3 regions of the Burkholderia theae genome follow, and region 1 is predicted to be linked to each of the others. Evidence: predicted binding sites of a transcription regulator. Region 1 holds the regulator's gene; each other region holds the start of a gene.

What was found. Region 1 encodes sigma-54, which starts transcription at its own class of promoters, with help from an activator protein. Its sites were predicted from a motif close to TGGCANGNAANCTGCTTT; they were not measured.
Region 2: a site for sigma-54 is predicted at 4,883-4,900, ahead of ACN22W_RS06230 (ammonium transporter). Genes of this name have one in related genera too.
Region 3: a site for sigma-54 is predicted at 4,433-4,450, ahead of glnA (type I glutamate--ammonia ligase). Genes of this name have one in related genera too.

The regions. Positions count from the first base shown of each region.
Region 1 is NZ_CP183461.1:3,291,689-3,298,210, forward strand. Features, by position in the region: gene kdsD (arabinose 5-phosphate isomerase KdsD) at 1-149, shown strand, start outside; gene ACN22W_RS15515 (KdsC family phosphatase) at 149-685, shown strand; gene lptC (LPS export ABC transporter periplasmic protein LptC) at 689-1,303, shown strand; gene lptA (lipopolysaccharide transport periplasmic protein LptA) at 1,324-1,989, shown strand; gene lptB (LPS export ABC transporter ATP-binding protein) at 1,986-2,762, shown strand; gene ACN22W_RS15535 (RNA polymerase factor sigma-54) at 2,923-4,428, shown strand; gene hpf (ribosome hibernation-promoting factor, HPF/YfiA family) at 4,587-4,946, shown strand; gene ACN22W_RS15545 (PTS sugar transporter subunit IIA) at 5,145-5,657, shown strand; gene hprK (HPr(Ser) kinase/phosphatase) at 5,787-6,522, shown strand, end outside.
Region 2 is NZ_CP183461.1:1,327,396-1,333,917, forward strand. Features, by position in the region: gene ACN22W_RS06210 (type II secretion system protein) at 1-304, shown strand, start outside; gene ACN22W_RS06215 (type II secretion system protein) at 314-703, shown strand; gene ACN22W_RS06220 (type II secretion system protein) at 700-1,323, shown strand; gene ACN22W_RS06225 (PhoX family protein) at 1,526-3,490, opposite strand; gene ACN22W_RS06230 (ammonium transporter) at 3,656-4,849, opposite strand; gene ACN22W_RS06235 (hypothetical protein) at 5,094-5,429, opposite strand; gene ACN22W_RS06240 (hypothetical protein) at 5,623-6,051, shown strand; gene ACN22W_RS06245 (Rrf2 family transcriptional regulator) at 6,142-6,522, shown strand, end outside.
Region 3 is NZ_CP183461.1:2,542,744-2,549,265, reverse strand. Features, by position in the region: gene ACN22W_RS12050 (beta-propeller fold lactonase family protein) at 1-832, shown strand, start outside; gene ACN22W_RS12045 (sterol desaturase family protein) at 849-1,823, shown strand; gene ACN22W_RS12040 (EI24 domain-containing protein) at 1,935-2,762, shown strand; gene ACN22W_RS12035 (competence/damage-inducible protein A) at 2,759-3,574, shown strand; gene ACN22W_RS12030 (rhodanese-like domain-containing protein) at 3,690-4,154, opposite strand; gene glnA (type I glutamate--ammonia ligase) at 4,560-5,975, shown strand; gene glnL (nitrogen regulation protein NR(II)) at 6,137-6,522, shown strand, end outside.

The sequences.
Region 1 (6,522 bases):
CGCGCACGATCGCGCCGGACCACCTGGCGGTCGAGGCCGTGGAACTGATGGAGCGCCACCGGATCAACCAGATGCTGGTCGTCGATGCCGACGGCGCGCTGATCGGCGCGCTGAACATGCACGACCTGTTTTCGAAGAAGGTGATCTGATGAGCGCAGCGTTGACTGCGGCCGAGCGCGCGAGCCGCGTGAAGCTGATGATTTTCGACGTCGACGGTGTATTGACCGACGGCGGCCTGCTGTTTACCGCCGCCGGCGATGCGATGAAGTCGTTCAACTCGCTCGACGGCCACGGTGTGAAGCTGCTCGGCGAAGCCGGCATCGCGACCGCGATCATCACGGGCCGCCGCTCGGAAATCGTCGCGGCGCGCGCCAGGGAAATGAAGATTGCGCACCTGTTCCAGGGCGTCGAGAACAAGCTCACCGTGTTCGCCGACCTGATCGCGTCGCTCGGCCTCACCGCCGACGCATGCGGCTACATGGGCGACGACTGGCCCGACCTGCCCGTGATGCTGCGCTGCGGCTTCGCGACCGCGCCCGCCAACGCACACCCCGAGGTGATCGCCCGCGCGCACTGGGTGGCCGAGGCCCGGGGCGGCCAGGGCGCCGTGCGCGAAGTCTGCGACGCGATCCTGCGCGCGCAGCGCCGCTACGACGCGCTGCTCGCGGCCGCCTGCGGAGCCTGACGGATGAGTACGCATTTCCGCTGGACCCAGCTGCTGCCGCTCGCCGCGGTCGCCGCGCTCGCGGGCATCACCTGGTGGCTGCTGCAGGCCACGCTGCCGCTGCCCGGAGAGGGCGTCGCGCAGCCGAAGCGCCATACGCCCGATTATTTCGCGGACAACTTCTCGGTCACCGAGCTCGACCAGTCCGGCACGACCCAGTACCGGCTGACGGCCGCGAACCTGATCCACTACGAAGACACCGAAAACAGCGACCTGACCGATCCGGCCATGCGCGCATTCCAGCCCGGCAAACCGGTTGTGACGACCACCGCGAAGCGCGGCACCGTCAACGGCGACGTGTCGATCGTCGATTTGTACGACAACGCGCGCATCCTGCGCGCGGCCGGCGGCGGCGATCCGCAGATGCAGGCCGATTCCCAGCATTTCCGGATCTTCGTCAATGACGATGTGATCCAGACCGAAAAGCCGGTTAAACTTCAGCGCGGCCTGTCGCTCGTCAACGCGACCGACGGCATGAAGTACAACAACGTCACCCGGGTCATCGAGCTTTACGGCAACGTGCGCGGCACGATTGCCGCGACGGACACGTCCGGCGGCTCGAAAGGTCAACCCAAGTGACGCATCCCTCACGTGACTGCATGAACGAACCGTTCCCTCGACAGAATTCCGGCGGCGCTGCGCGCGCCGTCCGCGCCGCGCTCGCCGCGACGCTCGTGGCGCTCCCGCTGATCGGGCTGGCGCCGCTCGCCCATGCCGAGAAGGCCGACCAGAGCAAGCCGATCAACGTCGAGGCCGACAACCTGACCTACGACGACCTGAAGCAGGTCACGGTCGCGGCCGGCAACGTCGTGATCACGAAGGGCACGATCATCATCAAGGGCGATCGCGTCGAAGTGCGCCAGGACCCGGAAGGCTATCAGTACGCCACGTCGTTCGGCAGCAGCAAGAAGCACGCGACGTTCCGCCAGAAGCGCGAAGGCCTCGACGAATACATCGACGGCGACGCCGAGCGCATCGACTACGACGGCAAGCAGGACCTGACCACGCTGACGACCGCCGCGACCGTGCGCCGCCTGCAGGGCACGTCGACCATCGCCGACACCGTGCACGGCAGCGTGGTCACGTACGACGGCCAGCGCGATTTCTACACCGCCAAGGGCGGCAAGGATGTCGCCGCGCCGGGTAACCCGAACGGCCGCGTGCGCGCGATGCTGTCGCCGAAGAACGGCGGCCCCGCTCCGCTGAACGGTGCGCCGGCGAAGCTGTCGCCGTCGACCACCATCCAGGGAGCGCCGGGCCAATGAACGCGTTACCGAACCGCCAGCCGGCCGGCACCACGAGTTCGCTCGTCGTCCGCAACCTGAAGAAGCGCTACGGCTCGCGCACGGTCGTCAAGAACGTGTCGCTCGACGTGAAGAGCGGCGAAGTCGTCGGCCTGCTCGGCCCGAACGGTGCCGGCAAGACCACGTCGTTCTACATGATCGTCGGCCTCGTGCCGCTCGACGCGGGCGAGATCTCGCTGAACGGCAGCTCGATCAGCCTGCTGCCGATCCACAAGCGCGCGTCGCTCGGCCTGTCGTACCTGCCGCAGGAAGCATCCGTGTTCCGCAAGCTGACCGTCGAGGAAAACATCCGCGCGGTGCTCGAGCTGCAATACGGCGAGGACGGCAAGCGGCTGTCGAAGGACGGGATCGCGTCGCGCACCGAAGCGCTGCTCGACGAGCTGCAGATCGGCCACCTGCGCGAGAACCCCGCGCTGTCGCTGTCGGGCGGCGAACGACGCCGTGTCGAAATCGCGCGCGCGCTCGCGACCAACCCGAGCTTCATCCTGCTCGACGAACCGTTCGCCGGCGTCGACCCGATCGCGGTGCTCGAGATCCAGAAGATCGTCAAGTTCCTGAAGCAGCGCAACATCGGCGTGCTGATTACCGATCACAACGTCCGCGAAACGCTCGGCATCTGCGACCACGCGTACATCATCAGCGACGGCTCGGTGCTCGCCGCCGGCGCGCCGAGCGATATCATCGAAAACGAAAGCGTACGCCGCGTGTACCTCGGCGAGCACTTCCGCATGTAACTCCCTCCTCGTGGCTGGCTGCACCCCGCCCGGCATCGCCGCGCGGGGCAGCGCCCCGCTTCGCGGCCATGCCCGCGACCGGGCGGCGCGCCGCGCGTAATCGCGGATGGCTCAACGCGCCTGGGTCGTGGCACACTGCCGGTATGACTCCCTCCTTGCCATGAAAGCCAGCCTTCAACTCCGCCTGTCGCAACATCTGGCGCTGACGCCCCAGCTACAGCAGTCGATCCGGCTCCTGCAGTTGTCGACGCTCGAATTGCAACAGGAAGTCGCGATGGCCGTCGCGCAGAACCCGCTCCTCGAGAGCGACGACGAATGGATCGCGAGCCCGTTGCGCGTTGCATCGGACGGATCGCTGATCGCGCAGACGCCCCCCGCGCAGAACACCGAGCCAAGCGCGGCGAACAGCAGCAGCCAGTCGAGCGATCGCGCGGAGCGCGACGAACCGGCCGGCGCGGACGAATACGACGGTTATGGATCCGGCGACGGCAACGACGGCCCGCAATGGAATCTCGACGAATACGGCCGCTCGAGCGGCGCATCCGACGACGACGACCTCCCGCCGCTGCAGGTACAGGAAGCCGCGACGTCGCTGCGCGACCACCTGTCCGCGCAATTGCGCGTCACGCAGGCCGGCCCGCGCGATCGCGCGCTCGTGATGTTCCTGATCGAATCGCTCGACGACGACGGCTACCTGACCGCGACGCTCGACGAAGTGCTCGCCGACCTGCCGTCCGAGCTGGAGATCGACTGCGACGAACTGAACGCGGCGCTCGCGCTGCTGCACAGCTTCGACCCGGCCGGGGTCGGCGCCCGCTCGGCCTCCGAATGCCTGAAGCTGCAGTTGCTGCGCCTCGATCCGTCCCCGACGCGCACGCTCGCGCTCGAGATCGTGTCGCAGCATCTGGAACTGCTCGCCGCACGCGACTTCACACGGTTGCGCAAGCACCTGAAGGCGAGCGACGACGCGCTGCGCGACGCGCACGCGCTGATCCGCTCGCTGGAGCCGTTCCCCGGCGCCGCGTACGGCAAGGCCGAGGCCGACTACGTCGTGCCTGACATCATGGTGAAGAAGGTCGGCCAGGGATGGCTCGCGGAACTCAATCCGGAGGTCGTGCCGCGTCTGCGGATCAACAACCTCTACGCGAACATCCTGCGCAACAGCCGCGGCGATCCGTCGGCCGGTTCGCTGAAGCAGCAGCTCCAGGAAGCACGCTGGCTGATCAAAAACATCCAGCAGCGTTTCGACACGATCCTGCGTGTCGCGCAGGCTATTGTCGAGCGTCAGAAGAATTTCTTTGCGCACGGTGAAATTGCCATGCGCCCCTTGGTTTTGCGGGAAATAGCTGATACGCTGGGCCTACACGAGTCGACTGTCAGCCGTGTGACAACCGGGAAGTACATGCTGACCCCGTTCGGGACGCTTGAATTTAAGTACTTCTTCGGATCTCACGTTTCGACCGACACCGGTGGCGCCGCCTCGTCGACCGCCATCCGAGCCCTCATCAAGCAACTGATAGGAGCTGAAGACCCAAAATCGCCACTTTCGGACAGCCGCATTGCCGAGCTGCTGGCAGAACAGGGTTTCGTGGTCGCGCGCCGCACGGTTGCGAAATATCGCGAAGCCCTCAAAATCCCGGCAGTGAATCTGCGCAAGTCTCTTTAGGCCTGCTGCCTGCCCGGCGGCAGGCGTGTTCCGGCCACCGCGCACACGGGGAACAAGCCGGGCGACCTGTCCGCGATACGCCGCTTCGTGCGGCAAGGGCAAGTCGACCGGAGCGCCGCCTCGATGCGGCCGGGTGGTCACTCGCTTGGAGAAGCACTATGAACCTGAAGATCAGTGGACATCATCTCGAAGTCACGCCTGCAATTCGCGAGTACGTCATCACCAAGCTGGACCGGGTGCTACGGCATAGCGATCAGGTGATCGATGGCACTGTGATCCTCTCGGTCGACAATCACAAGGAAAAGGACAAGCAGCAGCGCGCGGAAATCAACCTGCACCTGAAGGGCAAGGACATCTTCGTCGAAAGCGCGAACGGTAACCTGTACGCAGCGATCGATCTCCTGATCGACAAGCTGGATCGCCAGGTCGTCAAGCACATGGAGCGCCTGCAAACGCACGCGCACGACCCGATCAAGCTTCAGCCGTCGATCGACCAGATCGAACTGCCGCCGCAGTAACCGACACCGCAACACGCACGCCGCCCGGTTCGCCGGGCGTTTTTTTTGCGACTCCGCGCCCGTGGTGCGACCGGTCCGTCCATGCTGCGCCACGCACGCGGCTGTGCTCTATAATGTTCCGGTTATCGCCGGGGGGGCGTTGGGTGCGGTAGCTGCGTTGCAGGTTGCCGATGCCAAATGCCTTGATATCGCCTGAACATGGAAAATCAGTCTGCCGCCGCAAGGAGACCCCAGGCCGCCCAATCGCCTGCCAACATGAATCGCCTAGCCAAAATCCTGCCCATAGAGAACGTCGTCATCGACCTCTCAGTCACCAGCAAGAAACGCGTCTTCGAACAAGCCGGGCTGATGTTCGAGAATCAGAACGGCGTCGCCCGCAGCACCGTCACGGACAACCTGTTCGCGCGCGAGCGCCTCGGCTCGACCGGGCTTGGCGAAGGCGTCGCGATTCCGCACGGGCGCATCAAGGGTCTCAAGCACCCGCTCGCCGCGTTCGTCCGGCTCGCCGACGCGATCCCGTTCGAAGCGCCCGACGGCCAGCCGGTTGGCCTCCTGATTTTCCTGCTCGTCCCCGAGCAAGCCACCCAGCAGCACCTCGAAATCCTGTCGGAAATCGCGCAACTGCTGTCCGATCGCGACGCGCGCGAGCGTCTGCACAACGAAACGGACATCGCCGAGTTGCATCGCCTGCTCACTCAGTGGCAACCTTGAGTTGATCCGGGCGGAATATTTTCCCGTACAAGGCGGCACACGCCGCCGACCAGGGCCGCCCGGTGCCGGCCCGGCATGGCGACGTCCGTCGCCGCGCGCATGCGCCGGCCCATTGGAGTGACGAAAGTCATGGATACGTCCAGCATCAACGCCCAGAGCATCTTCGACGACAACGCGGCCACGCTGAAACTGAGCTGGCTGACGGGGCATGAAGGCTGGGAACGCGGCTTTTCGGCCGACACGGTCGGCAATGCGACCTCGAGCGCCGACCTCGTCGGCCACCTGAACCTGATCCACCCGAACCGGATCCAGGTGCTCGGCGAAGCCGAAATCGACTACTACCAGCGACAGACCGACGAAGACCGCTCACGCCACATGGCCGAGCTGATCGCCCTCGAACCACCGTTCCTCGTCGTCGCCGGCGGCGCCGCCGCGCCGCCCGAACTCGTGCTCCGCTGCACGCGCTCGTCGACTCCGCTGTTCACGACGCCGATGTCGGCCGCCGCGGTGATCGACAGCCTGCGGCTCTACATGTCGCGCATCCTCGCGCCGCGTGCGACGCTGCACGGCGTGTTCATCGACATCCTCGGGATGGGCGTGCTGCTGACCGGCGATTCGGGCCTCGGCAAGAGCGAGCTCGGTCTCGAGCTGATCAGCCGCGGCCACGGCCTCGTCGCCGACGACGCGGTCGATTTCGTCCGTCTTGGCCCCGATTTCGTCGAAGGGCGTTGCCCGCCGCTGCTGCAGAACCTGCTCGAGGTGCGCGGCCTCGGCCTGCTCGACATCAAGACGATCTTCGGCGAGACCGCCGTGCGGCGGAAAATGAAGCTGAAGCTGATCGTCCAGCTCGTGCGCCGCCCCGACG
Region 2 (6,522 bases), 1.8 Mb from region 1:
GTCCGGCTATCCGCCGTCGCTGGCCGTGCTGGTGACCGGCGTGAAGAACGCCCGGGATCCGAAGGGCGGCCTGCTGATGTTCCTGCGTCGGGTGCCGCGCGATCCGTTCTTCGCGGGCGATCCCGACACGCCCGCCGAGGAGACCTGGGACGTGCGCGCCTATGGCACGCCGCTGGATCCGGCGGCCGGCGGTCCGCCGGCCGGCGACGCATCCGGGAGCGCCGAGGCCGGCAAGGACGTGTTCGACGTGACGTCGAAATCCGCGGTCGTCGGCATCAACGGCATCCCGTACAAACAATGGTGACGGTGCAACATGAAACACGCTCGCACGCGCAGGTCCCGCGGATTCACGCTGATCGAGATCGTGGTCGTTATGGCCATCATCGGCCTGCTTCTGACGTTGGCCGTGCCGCGCTACATGCACAGCATCGAGCGCGGGAAGGAACAGGTCCGGCAGCAGAACATCGCCGTGATGCGCAATGCGATCGACCAATACTACGGCGACAACGGCCAGTACCCGGACACGCTCGACGAACTGGTCGCGAAGCACTATCTGCGTTCGGTCCCGCTCGATCCGGTGAATGGCGACGACAAATGGGCAGCGGTCGCGTCGCCGGACGAGTCGAAGCCGGGCGTCTACGACGTGGTGCCCGCGAGCGGCCCGCAGGGTGTGCCGCCGAGCGCGGCCGGAGCGGCGAAATGAGCCGGGCCGGCCGGACGGCGCGCGCGATGCGCGGCTGCCCGCGTGCCGCGCGTCAGCGCGGGCTCGTGCTGCTGGCGCTGCTGATCGCGCTGATGCTTATGTCGATCGCACTGGCAGGGGCGCTGGATGTCTGGTCGCTGCAACGGCGCCGCGAGGACGAGCGGCAACTGCTGTTCGTCGGCGATCAGTACCGGAAGGCGATCGTCCGCTACTACCGTCTGGCGCGCGTGTACCCGCAAACGGTCGACGACCTGCTGGACGACAACCGGTTCGTCAAGCCGGCGCATCATCTGCGCCGCGCCTATCCGGATCCGATTACCGGACAGAACGACTGGGCGTTCCTGTGGCGGGACGATCGCTTCTATGGCGTCTACAGCAACTCGGATCAGGCGACGGTCAAGCGGGCGGGATTTCCGCTGCGATACATGGACTTCGAGGGCGAGGAGACTTACCGCAAGTGGAAGTTTCTGTACCTCGCGCCCGGCCTCATCCTGCCGGCCAGCGACGCGGCCCCGGTGTCCGCGTCCGCGGCCGTGCCTGCCCAGGCGGCGAGCTTCCCGAGCCTGTCCGGGTTCGCGGGCGGCTACCTGCCGGGGCAGTCGCCGTCCGGCCTGCGTTGACGGTCGACCGGTCGCCGCGCGCGCCGGCGTGCGCGCAAAAAAAAAGCGCGACGCCCGCACTGGGCATCGCGCACAAACCGGCGTGGAGCGCCGACGAATGAACGGTGATGAAGAAAGGGACGCCCGGTTAGGGACGCCCGGTCAGGGACGCCCGGTTAGGGACGCCCGGCCAGGGGACCAAGCCCCCCCTCGCGCGAATCGGTCAGGCCTTCGCGAGTTTGATGCTGGTTTGCTCGGCCGTCAGGTAGCCGACGCTTGCGCCGAAGCGATCCTTGAAGTTCGCGCGCACGAGCGGATCGAGCGTCGGCTTGACCTTGTCGTGCAGCGGCGATTCCCAGTCGCCCGCGTGCTGGAAGTTGCTCATGATGTACGTCCAGCCGTTGATCTCGTCGACCGCGTGCAGGCCCGTCGATTCGGCGCCGGCCGGGCACGACAGCACGCGCACGAGCGACTTCGTGTCGACGTTGTAGGCCCACAGGAAGTTGTTCACGTGCATGCCCGAGTCCTCGCCGATGAAGAGCGTGCGCAGCTTTTCGGAGAACTTCAGGTTGTCGGGGTTCGCGATCTTGTCCGGGTTCGCGAGGTTGCCGAGCCCGTCGGCCGCGGCGAGATCCTCGCCGACGAGCGCGGCCGGCGCGCCCATGTCGACCGGCACCCATTCGCTGTCGATCGCGCTGCCCGTCGTATCGCGCTGGCTGCCCTTCAGGTTCAGCGCGTAGACGGCGCCCGCGGCGATCTTCTTGTCGACCGCGACGTCGCGCGACACCGCATTGCCCTTGACCATCGACGTCTCGATCCGCGACATCGCCGTATAGACGATCTTGTCCTTCGCGTTCACGGTCGTGCCTTCGAGCTTCGTGAAGGCCATGCTGCCGCCGAGCAGCGCCGCGTAGCGGTGCGTCTCGAGGAACGCGGCCGCCTTTTCCATCCCCGGCTTCACGCGCATCCAGTTGAACTTGCCGCCGAAGTGGATCTTCGCGTAGCTCGCATCGTTCGGATCGGTGGTCGTCAGGTCCATGATGTCCGACGCCTTCAGCGTATTCGCGAGCGCTTCGATCTCGCTGCTGGTCGCGTGGCCGATCTTGATCCACGTGAGCGTCGCGGTGCCCGCGCCGGCCGACGACGTCTGCGTCCACTTCGCGACGTACAGCGTGCCGGCCGACAGGTCGGCCGCCTTGTCGGCGACGAACATGAACAGGCCGCCGTTGGTTGCGTCGTCACCCATCATCACGGTGCGCTGGTCCGGCATCACCTGGATCAGCTCGTGCGAGATGCGGCCGAGGCAGTAGTGCTTCTTCACGGTGCCCGTGCCGTCCGCGTTCACGGTGATCTCGGGCAGGTGGCCGTAGTGGTAGGGGTTCGCCTTCGTCTCGTCGCCGAACGTGTTCTTGCTGAACGCCTTGAACTGCGCGTCGGTCGCGACCTTCGTCGCGTCCGGCTCGTATTCCTCGCTCGACAGGTGCGTGCCCCACGGCGACAGGCTCGCGCCGCAGGTGATCCACAGGCCGTGCGCCTTCGACGTGTCGACGTTGTGGTACTTGACGACCTTCAGCGCGCCGTTGGCCGGATCCTGGTCGAGCGTGAGCACCGCGATCGGCGACGGCAGCTGGCCGTACTGCGATGCGCTGGCCTGGTCGCGCGTCGTGTATTCGAACTGCACGACCGCGAACACCGTGTTGCCCTTCACGCCGGGCACGTTCGCGTTCTTCAGCGTGAGCAGCGAGCTGCCGTCCGGGCAGTCGGAATAGAACTGGCGCTCCTTGCCGGCCACCGAACGGTCGATGATCGGCTGGTTGTTGATGTCGTAGTAGCCGCCCGCGAGCGTCGTGCCGCCCTTGCCGTCCGGCACCATGTCGCCCGTCACGAAGAACGGCCGGTACGCGAGCTTGAAGTTGCGCGCCGAGCCGTCCGAGAACGACACCGACAGCGTCGAGCCGACCGTCGTCGTGGCCATCGCGGCCGCGTTGTCGAGCGTGGGTGCTGCCATCGCCGAGAACGTCGCCGACGTATACGCGGCGGCGACCGGGGCCGGCGTCGACGCCGGATTGTCGTCGCCGCCGCAACCCGTCAGCAGGGCCGGCAGCGCGAGGCCGGAAAGAGGCAGCATCGGCGCGCCGGCGAGGATCTTCAGGGCCTGACGACGGGCAGCATTGGGCAACGCGGGCATGTGGAGTCCAGTTTCAGTTGTTGGAAGAATGGCCTTCGCGAAACGGAAGCAGGCGAGCGGCAAGCTTCGCGAAGGCAAATTGAAAACTGGACCGAAGTGTAAGGACGCTCGATGAAAGTTTTGTGAATTGAAAACGTAATATTGCGTCGGGCGTTCGTCAGGGGCTCAATCGCGTTCCGGCGTCGCCGAGATGCGATGGATCGACAGGTCGGCGCCGTCGAATTCGGCTTCGCGATCGAGGCGCAGCCCGACGGTCGCTTTCAGCGCGCCGTAGACGAGCGTGCCGCCCGCGGTCGCGATCGCAATGCCGCCGAGCGTGCCGACGAGCTGCGACATGAACGACACGCCGCCGAGGCCACCGAGCGCGGGCAGCCCGAACACGCCGGCCGCGAGGCCGCCGAGCGCGCCGCACATCCCGTGCAGCGGCCACACGCCGAGCACGTCGTCGATGCGCCACTTGTTCTGCACGCAGGTGAACATCGCGACGAACAGCGCGCCGGCCGCGGCGCCGGTGACGAGCGCACCGATCGGGTGCATCACGTCGGAGCCCGCGCATACCGCGACGAGGCCCGCGAGCGGCCCGTTGTACGTGAAGCCCGGGTCGTTGCGGCCCGCCATCCACGCGGCGAGCGTGCCGCCGACCATCGCCATCAGCGAGTTCACGGCGACCAGGCCGCTGATCTTGTCGAGCGTCTGCGCGCTCATCACGTTGAAGCCGAACCAGCCGACCGCGAGCACCCATGCGCCGAGCGCGAGGAACGGGATGTTCGACGGCGGGTGCGCGGCGATGCGGCCGTCCTTCGCATAACGGCCGTGACGTGCGCCGAGCAGCAGCACGGCCGGCAGCGCGACCCAGCCGCCGAACGCATGCACGACGACCGAGCCCGCGAAATCGTGGAACGGCGCACCGAACGCATGCGTGAGCCACGCCTGCACGCCGAAGCGCTCGTTCCACGCGATCCCCTCGAAGAACGGATAGATGAAGCCGACGATGATCAGCGTCGCGATGAGCTGCGGGTTGAACTTCGCACGCTCGGCGATGCCGCCGGACACGATCGCCGGGATCGCCGCCGCGAAGGTCAGCAGGAAGAAGAAGCGCACGAGCGCGTAGCCGTTGTGCTGCGACAGCGTGCCGATGTCGTCGAAGAATTCGACGCCGTAGGCGATCGTGTAGCCGATGAAGAAATACGCGAGCGTCGACACCGAGAAGTCGACCAGGATCTTCACGAGCGCGTTGACCTGGTTCTTCTTGCGGACCGTGCCGAGTTCGAGAAATGCGAAGCCCGCGTGCATCGCGAGCACCATGACGGCGCCGATCAACAGGAACAGTGTGTCGACGCCGGATTTCAGACCATCCATGCCGTGGCTTCCTTGCGCAAAAAACGGGCAAGGAACGCAAGTATCGAGCCAACTTGGTGAACGGCTGCGTGGAATTGGTGCTCTGGCCCCGCGCGATGCGGCATTCCGGTGAATCGTGCACGGTCCGGGGGCGCGGCCGGCAGGGGCTGGTGGCCACATCGGATGCACGCGCGTGGTGCGTGCGGCGGGGCCGGCGGTGCGATGTGGTGCGCAACGGTGCGTCGCTGCGCACCGATCTGGCGCGTCAGTGACGCACGAACAGCATGCGCGGCCGGCGCAGCCGCAACGCGCACGCGGACCAGTACGCGGCGACGGTTGCCAGTCCGAGCGCGGCGAATGCGAGCGCCGCGAAGCCCGCGAGCGACTGGCCGTCGCTGTCGGGGCCGAGGATGCCTTGCGCGACGATCAGCGCGGCCGTCCAGAAGCCGATCACGGCCTGCGTGAACAGACGTGCTGACGCGACGCGGCGCGGACGCCCGGCTTCGGCCAGGCGGCGCGCCGACGGCGGGCGCAGGCACAGGAACAGGGTGGCGGCGAGCAGCGCGGCCAGCGCGATGAACCAGTCGATGAGGAAAGCCATGAGGAAAAGGGGACACGTACGAAGCGGATTGAAGCGTGCCCACTTTAGTGGCGTAGCGTCTGCGATTGAATCAGACGAATCCGAAATTGAAAGGCATTTTTAATCACGGGGCGTTATTGGGCCTGTTCCACAGGCGGTATCATCGACGTCGGTACAACCACGAGGCCGTGCGACGCGCGGCCGGAGATTGCTGATGAACATGAAGATTTCGCGGGCGCGTCGCGTGCCCGGGTCCGCACTGGCGGCCGTCGCCGTCGGTGCGCTGCTGTTGCTCGCCGGCTGCGAGAAATCCGGCGCGCCGGCCACGCAACCCGATACGGCCGCGAGCGCGGCCGCCGATGCCGCGAACAATGCGGCCAAGGCGATCGACCAGGTGGCGAGCACCGTCAACCAGCAGCTCAACGCCGCGAAGGCCGGCATCGCGTCCGCCGCGTCGGCCGTGCCGCCGCTGTCCGCGAGCGGCCTCGCATCCGCCGCGCAGGCGCAAATCGACGCGGCAGCGTCCGCGGTCGTCGCGCATGCGGCTTCCGAGGCAGGCGCGAAGATCGCGGAAGCCGGCAAGAAGCTCCAGCAGTGGAGCCAGCAGAACGCCGCGGGTGCCAAGCCCGCGAGCGGCCAATGACGCGGGCTTGCATAATCCGCAAAATGTAATTATCATGGTTACACATGTCGCCGGCCGCGGTACGGGCCGGCGTCGCCGAGTGGGTGAGGAATGAATACCAGCAGCCGGTTCGCGTTTGCCGTTCACGTGCTTGCCTTGCTGTCGATGCAGGAGGGCGTGCCGTTGTCGTCCGACATCATCGCGGGCAGCGTGAACACGAATCCGGCCCTGATCCGCCGGCTGCTGTCGATGCTGGCGGCCGCGGGGCTGACCACGTCGCAGCTTGGCGCGGGCGGTGGCGCGCTGCTGGCGCGCGAGCCCGGCGAGATCACGCTGCTCGACGTGTATCGCGCGGTCGACGATGCGCAACTGTTCGCGCTGCACCGCGAGGCGCCAAACCCCGCGTGTCTGGTCGGGCGGCACATCCAGGGCGTGCTGATCGACTACATCGGCGACGCGCAGCGCGCGATGGAGGCATCGCTTGCCACGCGC
Region 3 (6,522 bases), 750 kb from region 1:
CGGCAAGGAACCGCACCACCTGATGGCCACGCCCGACAACGGTTCGCTGATCGTCGCGAATTCGGTCTCGAACAGCCTGATGTTCCTCGATCCGAAGACGGGCAAGCTGCAGCGCACCGTCGAAGGGATCGACGATCCTTACCAGCTCGGCTTCTCGCCCGACCGCAAGTGGTTCGCGGCGGCAGGCCTGCGGCTCGACCGCGTCGACATCTACAGCTACGACGGCCAGAACCTGCATCTCGCGAAGCGCGTGCCGCTCGAAGTGATGCCGAGCCACCTGGCGTTCACGAAGGACAGCAAGACGGTGCTCGTGTCGCTGCAGGTGTCCGGCGAGATCGCGGCGATCGACCTGCCGACGCAGACGGTCAAGTGGAAGATGAAGGTCGGCAAGGTGCCGGCCGGCCTGTGGCTCACGCCGGACGACAAATACGTGCTGGTCGGGATGACGGGCGCGGATTACGTCGCGGTGGTCGACTGGCGCAACCAGAAGGTCGTCAAGCAGATCTACACCGGCAAGGGCGCGCACAACTTCCGCTCGCTCGCCGACGGCACGCACGTCGCGGTGACGAACCGGGTCGCGAACACGATCAGCATCATCGACGAGAACACGCTCACCAACGTCGGCGACATCACCGGCCTGCTGCCGGGCCCGGACGACATGGAACTGTCGGCCGACAAGAAGACGCTGTGGGTGACGTTCCGCTTCGCGAAGAAGGTCGGGATCATCGATCTGCCGTCGCGCAAGCTGGTGCAGACGATCTCCGTCGGCCGCTCGCCTCACGGCATCTACTTCTACGACCGCGCGCCGTGGAAGGCGGCGAACGGCGCGTGACGGACGGAGGCGAACGATGCTGCACCTGATCGATGCGTTCGTGTCGGACATCCAGACCTGGCTGTACGTCGACGTCGTGCAGCCGCTCCTCTTCAAGTTCAACCTGATGGACTATGACGAGGACACCTACGACGCGCTGTACTGGGTGATCGTCGGCGCGCTGCAGATGGTGCTGATGTTCGCGCTGCTGCGCCCGCTCGAGGCGCTGCTGCCGGTCGAACGCTGGAAGAGCCGCCGGGCCGTGCGGGTCGACGTGATCTACACGGCGATCTCGAAGCTCGGCATCTACACGCTGTTCTTCTTCTTCGCGCTGCAGCCGGTGTTCGACAACTTCCAGGCATGGCTGCGGCTGCACGGCGTCTCGAACTTCAACCTCGACTATCTGTGGCCGGGCGTGACCTCGCAGCCGATCGTCGCGTTCGCGATCTACCTCGTCGTGCTCGACTTCGCCGGCTACTGGTATCACCGCTGGCAGCACAAGTTCGGCATCTGGTGGGAGCTGCACGCTGTCCATCACAGCCAGCGGCAGATGTCGCTGTGGTGCGATGACCGCAACCACCTGCTCGACGACGTGATCCAGTCGTGCTTCTTCGCGTCGATCGCGCTCGTGATCGGCGTGACGCCGTCGCAGTTCGTCGTGCTGACCGCGTTCACGAACTTCATGCAGAGCATCCAGCATACGAATGCGCGGCTGTCGTTCGGCTGGCTCGGCGAGCGCCTGCTCGTGAGCCCGATCTTCCACCGGCGCCACCACGCGGTCGGCTATGGCCACGAAGGCACCAAGTACGGCTGCAACTTCGGCGTGCTGTTCCCGTGGTGGGACATGATGTTCGGCACCGCGTCGTGGAACCGCACGGTCGAGCCGACCGGCATCCGCGACCAGGTCGAGGGCGTGTCCTACGGCGAAGGCTTCTGGGCGCAGCACGGCCTCGCGTTCGTGCGGATCTTCCGGCGCCTGTTCCCCGCGAAGCGCGGCGCGGCGTCGGCCTGATCCGGTTACTCCGCCGTTGAACGCCTCTCCCACGCGGCCCGCATGCGCTTTGGCGCATGCGGGCCGCGTGGTTTATCCTTTCCCCGTTTTTCTCCGTCGATACAGGCCCGCATGAACGACCTGCTGCGTTCCTTCGTCCGCGCATTGGCGAGCGCATTGCATCCGCGCATGCTCTGGCTCACCCTGATGCCGTTCCTCGTCTCGGCCGTCCTGTGGGGCGTCTTGCTGTGGTTCTCGTGGCAGACGCTGATCGACGCCGCGCGCGGCGCGCTCGACGGCTTCGTGCTGACGGCCGCGCTGTATCGCGCATTCGACGCGATCGGCATGTCGCAACTGCATGCGGTCGTCGCGCCGTTCGTCGTCGTGTCGCTGGCGATTCCGCTGATCGTGCTGACCGTGCTGCTGCTGATCGCGACGATTTCGATGCCGGTCGTGATCAAGCACCTGTCGAACCGGCAGTTCGCGGCGCTCGAGTCGAAGCGGGGCGGCACCTTCTTCGGCAGCGTGTTCAATTCGCTGTGGGCGGCGCTGGCCGGCATCGTCGTGCTCGTCGTCACGATTCCGTTGTGGCTGATCCCGCCGTTCTTCGCGCTGCTGCCGCCGGTGATCTGGGGCTGGCTTACGTATCGCGTGATGACCTACGACGCGCTCGCGCTGCACGCGAGCCGCGACGAGCGCCGTACACTCGTGAAGCAGCACCGCTGGCCGCTGATCGGCATCGGCGTCGCGACCGGGCTGCTCGGCACCGTGCCGACCTTCGTGTGGGTGTCGTCGGTCTGGATGATGGTGCTGTTCCCGTTCGTCGCGGCGGCCATGATCTGGGTTTACGCTTTCATCCTCGTCTTCTCGGCGCTGTGGTTCGGGCACTATTGCCTGCGCGCGCTGGAGGACTTGCGCGCCAGCGCGCGCGCCACCGCAATCGACATGGGGCAGGCATGAGCATCGGCATCATCATCATCGGCGACGAAATCCTTTCGGGCCGCCGGCAGGACAAGCATCTGGCGAAGGTCATCGAGCTGCTCGGCGCGCGCGGTCTCGCGCTCGACTGGGCCGAATACGTCGGCGACGATCCGGCGCGCATCACGGCGACGCTCGCGCGTGCGATCGCGTCGGGCGACATCGTGTTCTCGACGGGCGGCATCGGCGCGACGCCGGACGACCACACGCGCCAGTGCGCGGCCGCCGCGCTCGGCGTGCCGCTCGAACTGCATCCGGAAGCGAAGGTGCTGATCTCGGAGCGGATCCGCGAAACGCACGCCGATCCGGCCACGCCGGTCGACTTCGACTCGCCGGAGAACCAGCACCGCTTCAACATGGGCGTGTTCCCGGTGGGCGCGACGATCATCCCGAACGGCTATAACCGGATTCCCGGCTTCTCGGTCGGCGATCTCCACTTCGTGCCGGGCTTTCCGGTGATGGCCTGGCCGATGATCGAATGGGTGCTCGATACGAAGTACGTGCACCTGCATCACGCGACGCCGCACGCGGAGCGCTCGCTGTACGTGTTCGAGCTGCCGGAATCGACGCTCACGCCGCTGATGGAGCGCATCGAGCGCGACTTCCCCGGCGTGCGCGTGTTCAGCCTGCCGAGCGTCGGCGACGCGGAACGCGGCGGGATCTACGCGCGCCGTCACATCGACCTTGGCGTGAAGGGCGAGCCGGAAGCGGTCGCGGTCGCGTTCGTGAAGCTGCGCGAAGGTGTGCACCTGCTCGGCGGCGACGTCGTCGAGCCCGAGCTGCCGCGCGCCTGAGCGGCGCGCAAATCAGCCGCACAAAAGCCACGGGCCGCGCAACGCGGCCCGTCATCGGCATGTCATCGCCCGGCTCGACGATGGTGCAGTTGTCACCGCCGGGAGCGGCGTGCCGTCAGGCGCCGATCCAGGGCAGCTTGCGGAAGCACCAGCCGTCGACCGTCTTGCGATGGCCTTCGGCGTCCTTCGCGCCCTCGAAGCCTTCGAGCAGGTCGAACGCCTTGGTGAAGCCGGCCTGCGACGACGCGACCGCGGCGAGCTTCGAGCGCGCGGCGCTGCGGCACAGGAACAGCACGGGCGTATCGGGCGGGAGGGCGGCCTTCAGTTCATTGACGAATTCGGCGTTCGGCACGCCGCCCGGGTAGCGCGTCCATTCGAGGTGCAGGTACTGGCCGTCGCCGACGAGCGGACGGCCGATCCAGTCGAGTTCGGCGCGGGTGCGCACGTCGACGAGGCGCGCCGACGGGTCGAGCTGCAGCAGTTCGAATGCTTCGACCGGCAGCAGTGCGCCGGCGTAGTTGAGCGCGCCTTGTGCGCGGCGTTCGTCGGCCTTCGCGTAAAGCTGGTCGAGCGTACTCATGGCGGAGAGTCTCCTGTCGGTCAAACAAACATTCTAGCGCGGCGTCGCTTCCCGGATGTCCGTATGCGGCACGGTGCGCGCACCGTACACGCGTTCACCAAAAGAGTGCAGAATGGCGTGCGTGCACCAGAATGATTCAACGGGTTCGGCGTGTTTCGACGATTGCACCATGCAGGTGCTTTCGGTTGGCGGCCGATGCGGCCCCGGGCCCCGGAATCGCGCAGCACAGCCCCGTCGCGGCGAGCGCCGGCGCGATTCGCGCCAATCTTGCGCATGGGTGGCACGGAAGCTGCTTTATAGAATTCGGTCAAATCGGGGCGCGCTGCGCAAAAGCTTGATCCCGATCAGCTCGATAAACGAGGCGGTTCCCAGTCCGCCGGAATTGTTCAATCAGGAGAAGAGGTTATGAGTAAAACCGTCGCCGACGTCATGCAACTCGTGAAGGACGAGGACTGCAAGTTTGTCGATTTCCGCTTCACGGATACGCGCGGCAAGGAACAGCACGTGTCGGTGCCGGTTTCGGCGTTTGACGAAGACAAGTTCGAAAGCGGTCATGCATTCGACGGTTCGTCGATCGCGGGCTGGAAGGGTATCGAGGCGTCGGACATGCTGCTCATGCCGGACCCGAACGCTGCCTTCATCGACCCGTTCTATGAAGAGTCGACCCTCGTGCTGACCTGCGACGTGGTCGAGCCGGCAGACGGCAAGGGCTACGAGCGCGATCCGCGTTCGCTCGCGAAGCGCGGCGAAGCGTACCTGAAGAGCACGGGCATCGGCGACACGGCCTACTTCGGTCCGGAGCCGGAATTCTTCATTTTCGACTCGGTCCAGTGGAACACGGACATGTCGGGCTGCTTCGTGAAGATCAACTCGGAAGAAGCACCGTGGTCGGCCGGCAAGGAATTCGAAGGCGGCAACACGGGCCACCGTCCGGGCACGAAGGGCGGCTACTTCCCGGTCGCACCGGTCGACACGTTCCAGGACATGCGTTCGGAAATGTGCCTGCTGCTCGAACAGCTCGGCATCCCGGTCGAAGTGCACCACCACGAAGTGGCGGGCCAGGGCCAGAACGAAATCGGCACGAAGTTCTCGACGCTGGTCGAGCGTGCGGACTGGACGCAATGGTCGAAGTACATCATCCATAACGTCGCGCACTCGTACGGCAAGACGGCGACGTTCATGCCGAAGCCGGTCGTCGGCGACAACGGTTCGGGCATGCACGTTCACCAGTCGATCTGGAAGGACGGCCAGAACCTGTTCGCGGGCAACGGTTATGCCGGCCTGTCGGAACTGGCGCTGTTCTACATCGGCGGCATCATCAAGCACGCCCGTGCGCTGAACGCGATCACGAACCCGACGACGAACTCGTACAAGCGTCTGGTCCCGCACTTCGAAGCACCGGTCAAGCTCGCTTACTCGGCGCGCAACCGTTCGGCATCGATCCGCATTCCGCACGTGTCGAACCCGAAGGGCCGCCGTATCGAAACGCGCTTCCCGGATCCGATGGCGAACCCGTACCTGTGCTTCACGGCGCTGATGATGGCCGGCCTCGACGGGATCCAGAACAAGATCCATCCGGGCGAAGCCGCGGACAAGAACCTGTACGACCTGCCGCCGGAAGAAGATGCAAAGATCCCGACCGTTTGCGCGGGCCTCGACCAGGCACTCGAAGCACTCGACAAGGATCGCGAGTTCCTGACGCGCGGTGGCGTGTTCACGGACGGCATGCTGGATGCGTACCTCGCGCTGAAGGAGCAGGAGCTGGCGAAGTTCCGCATGACGACGCACCCGATCGAGTTCGAGATGTACTACTCGCTGTAATCGGCGATGGCGCTTCGATTCAGCGCCGTTTTGCCGGTTCGTTCCCGTCGCGCGGCTTGCGGCGGGAACGGCGGAGTCTGAAAGGGGACGGCGTCCAGCCGTCCCTTTTTTGTTCCGAGGATTTTCATTTTCTGGCCCGTTGAGGCGCGACAAGCACGCAGATGGTTCTGAAGAATCTGATCAAGGCGAAGACGGGGCAACCCGAGCGACTGACGGACGACGAGCGGCTCGCGCGCTCAGGCCTGCTTGCGGGGCTGGAAGCGCTGCCGACGGTCGTGATCGTGCTCGACCGCAAGACGCTGCGGATCGCGTTCGCGAATCCGTCCGCGGAAGCGATGCTCGACATCTCGCGCCGGCAACTCGCGCAGCGGCCGTGGGGCGAGATTTTTCCGAATGCGAACGAACTCGCATCGACGATCACCGCGATCGGCGAGGAGCGCTTTCATGCGACGCACCTCGATACCGTGCTCGACCGGCCCGGCCGCGAACCGCTGCACGTGCATGCGATCGTCGGTTTCCTCGAGACCGCGCCCGATTTCGTGCTCGT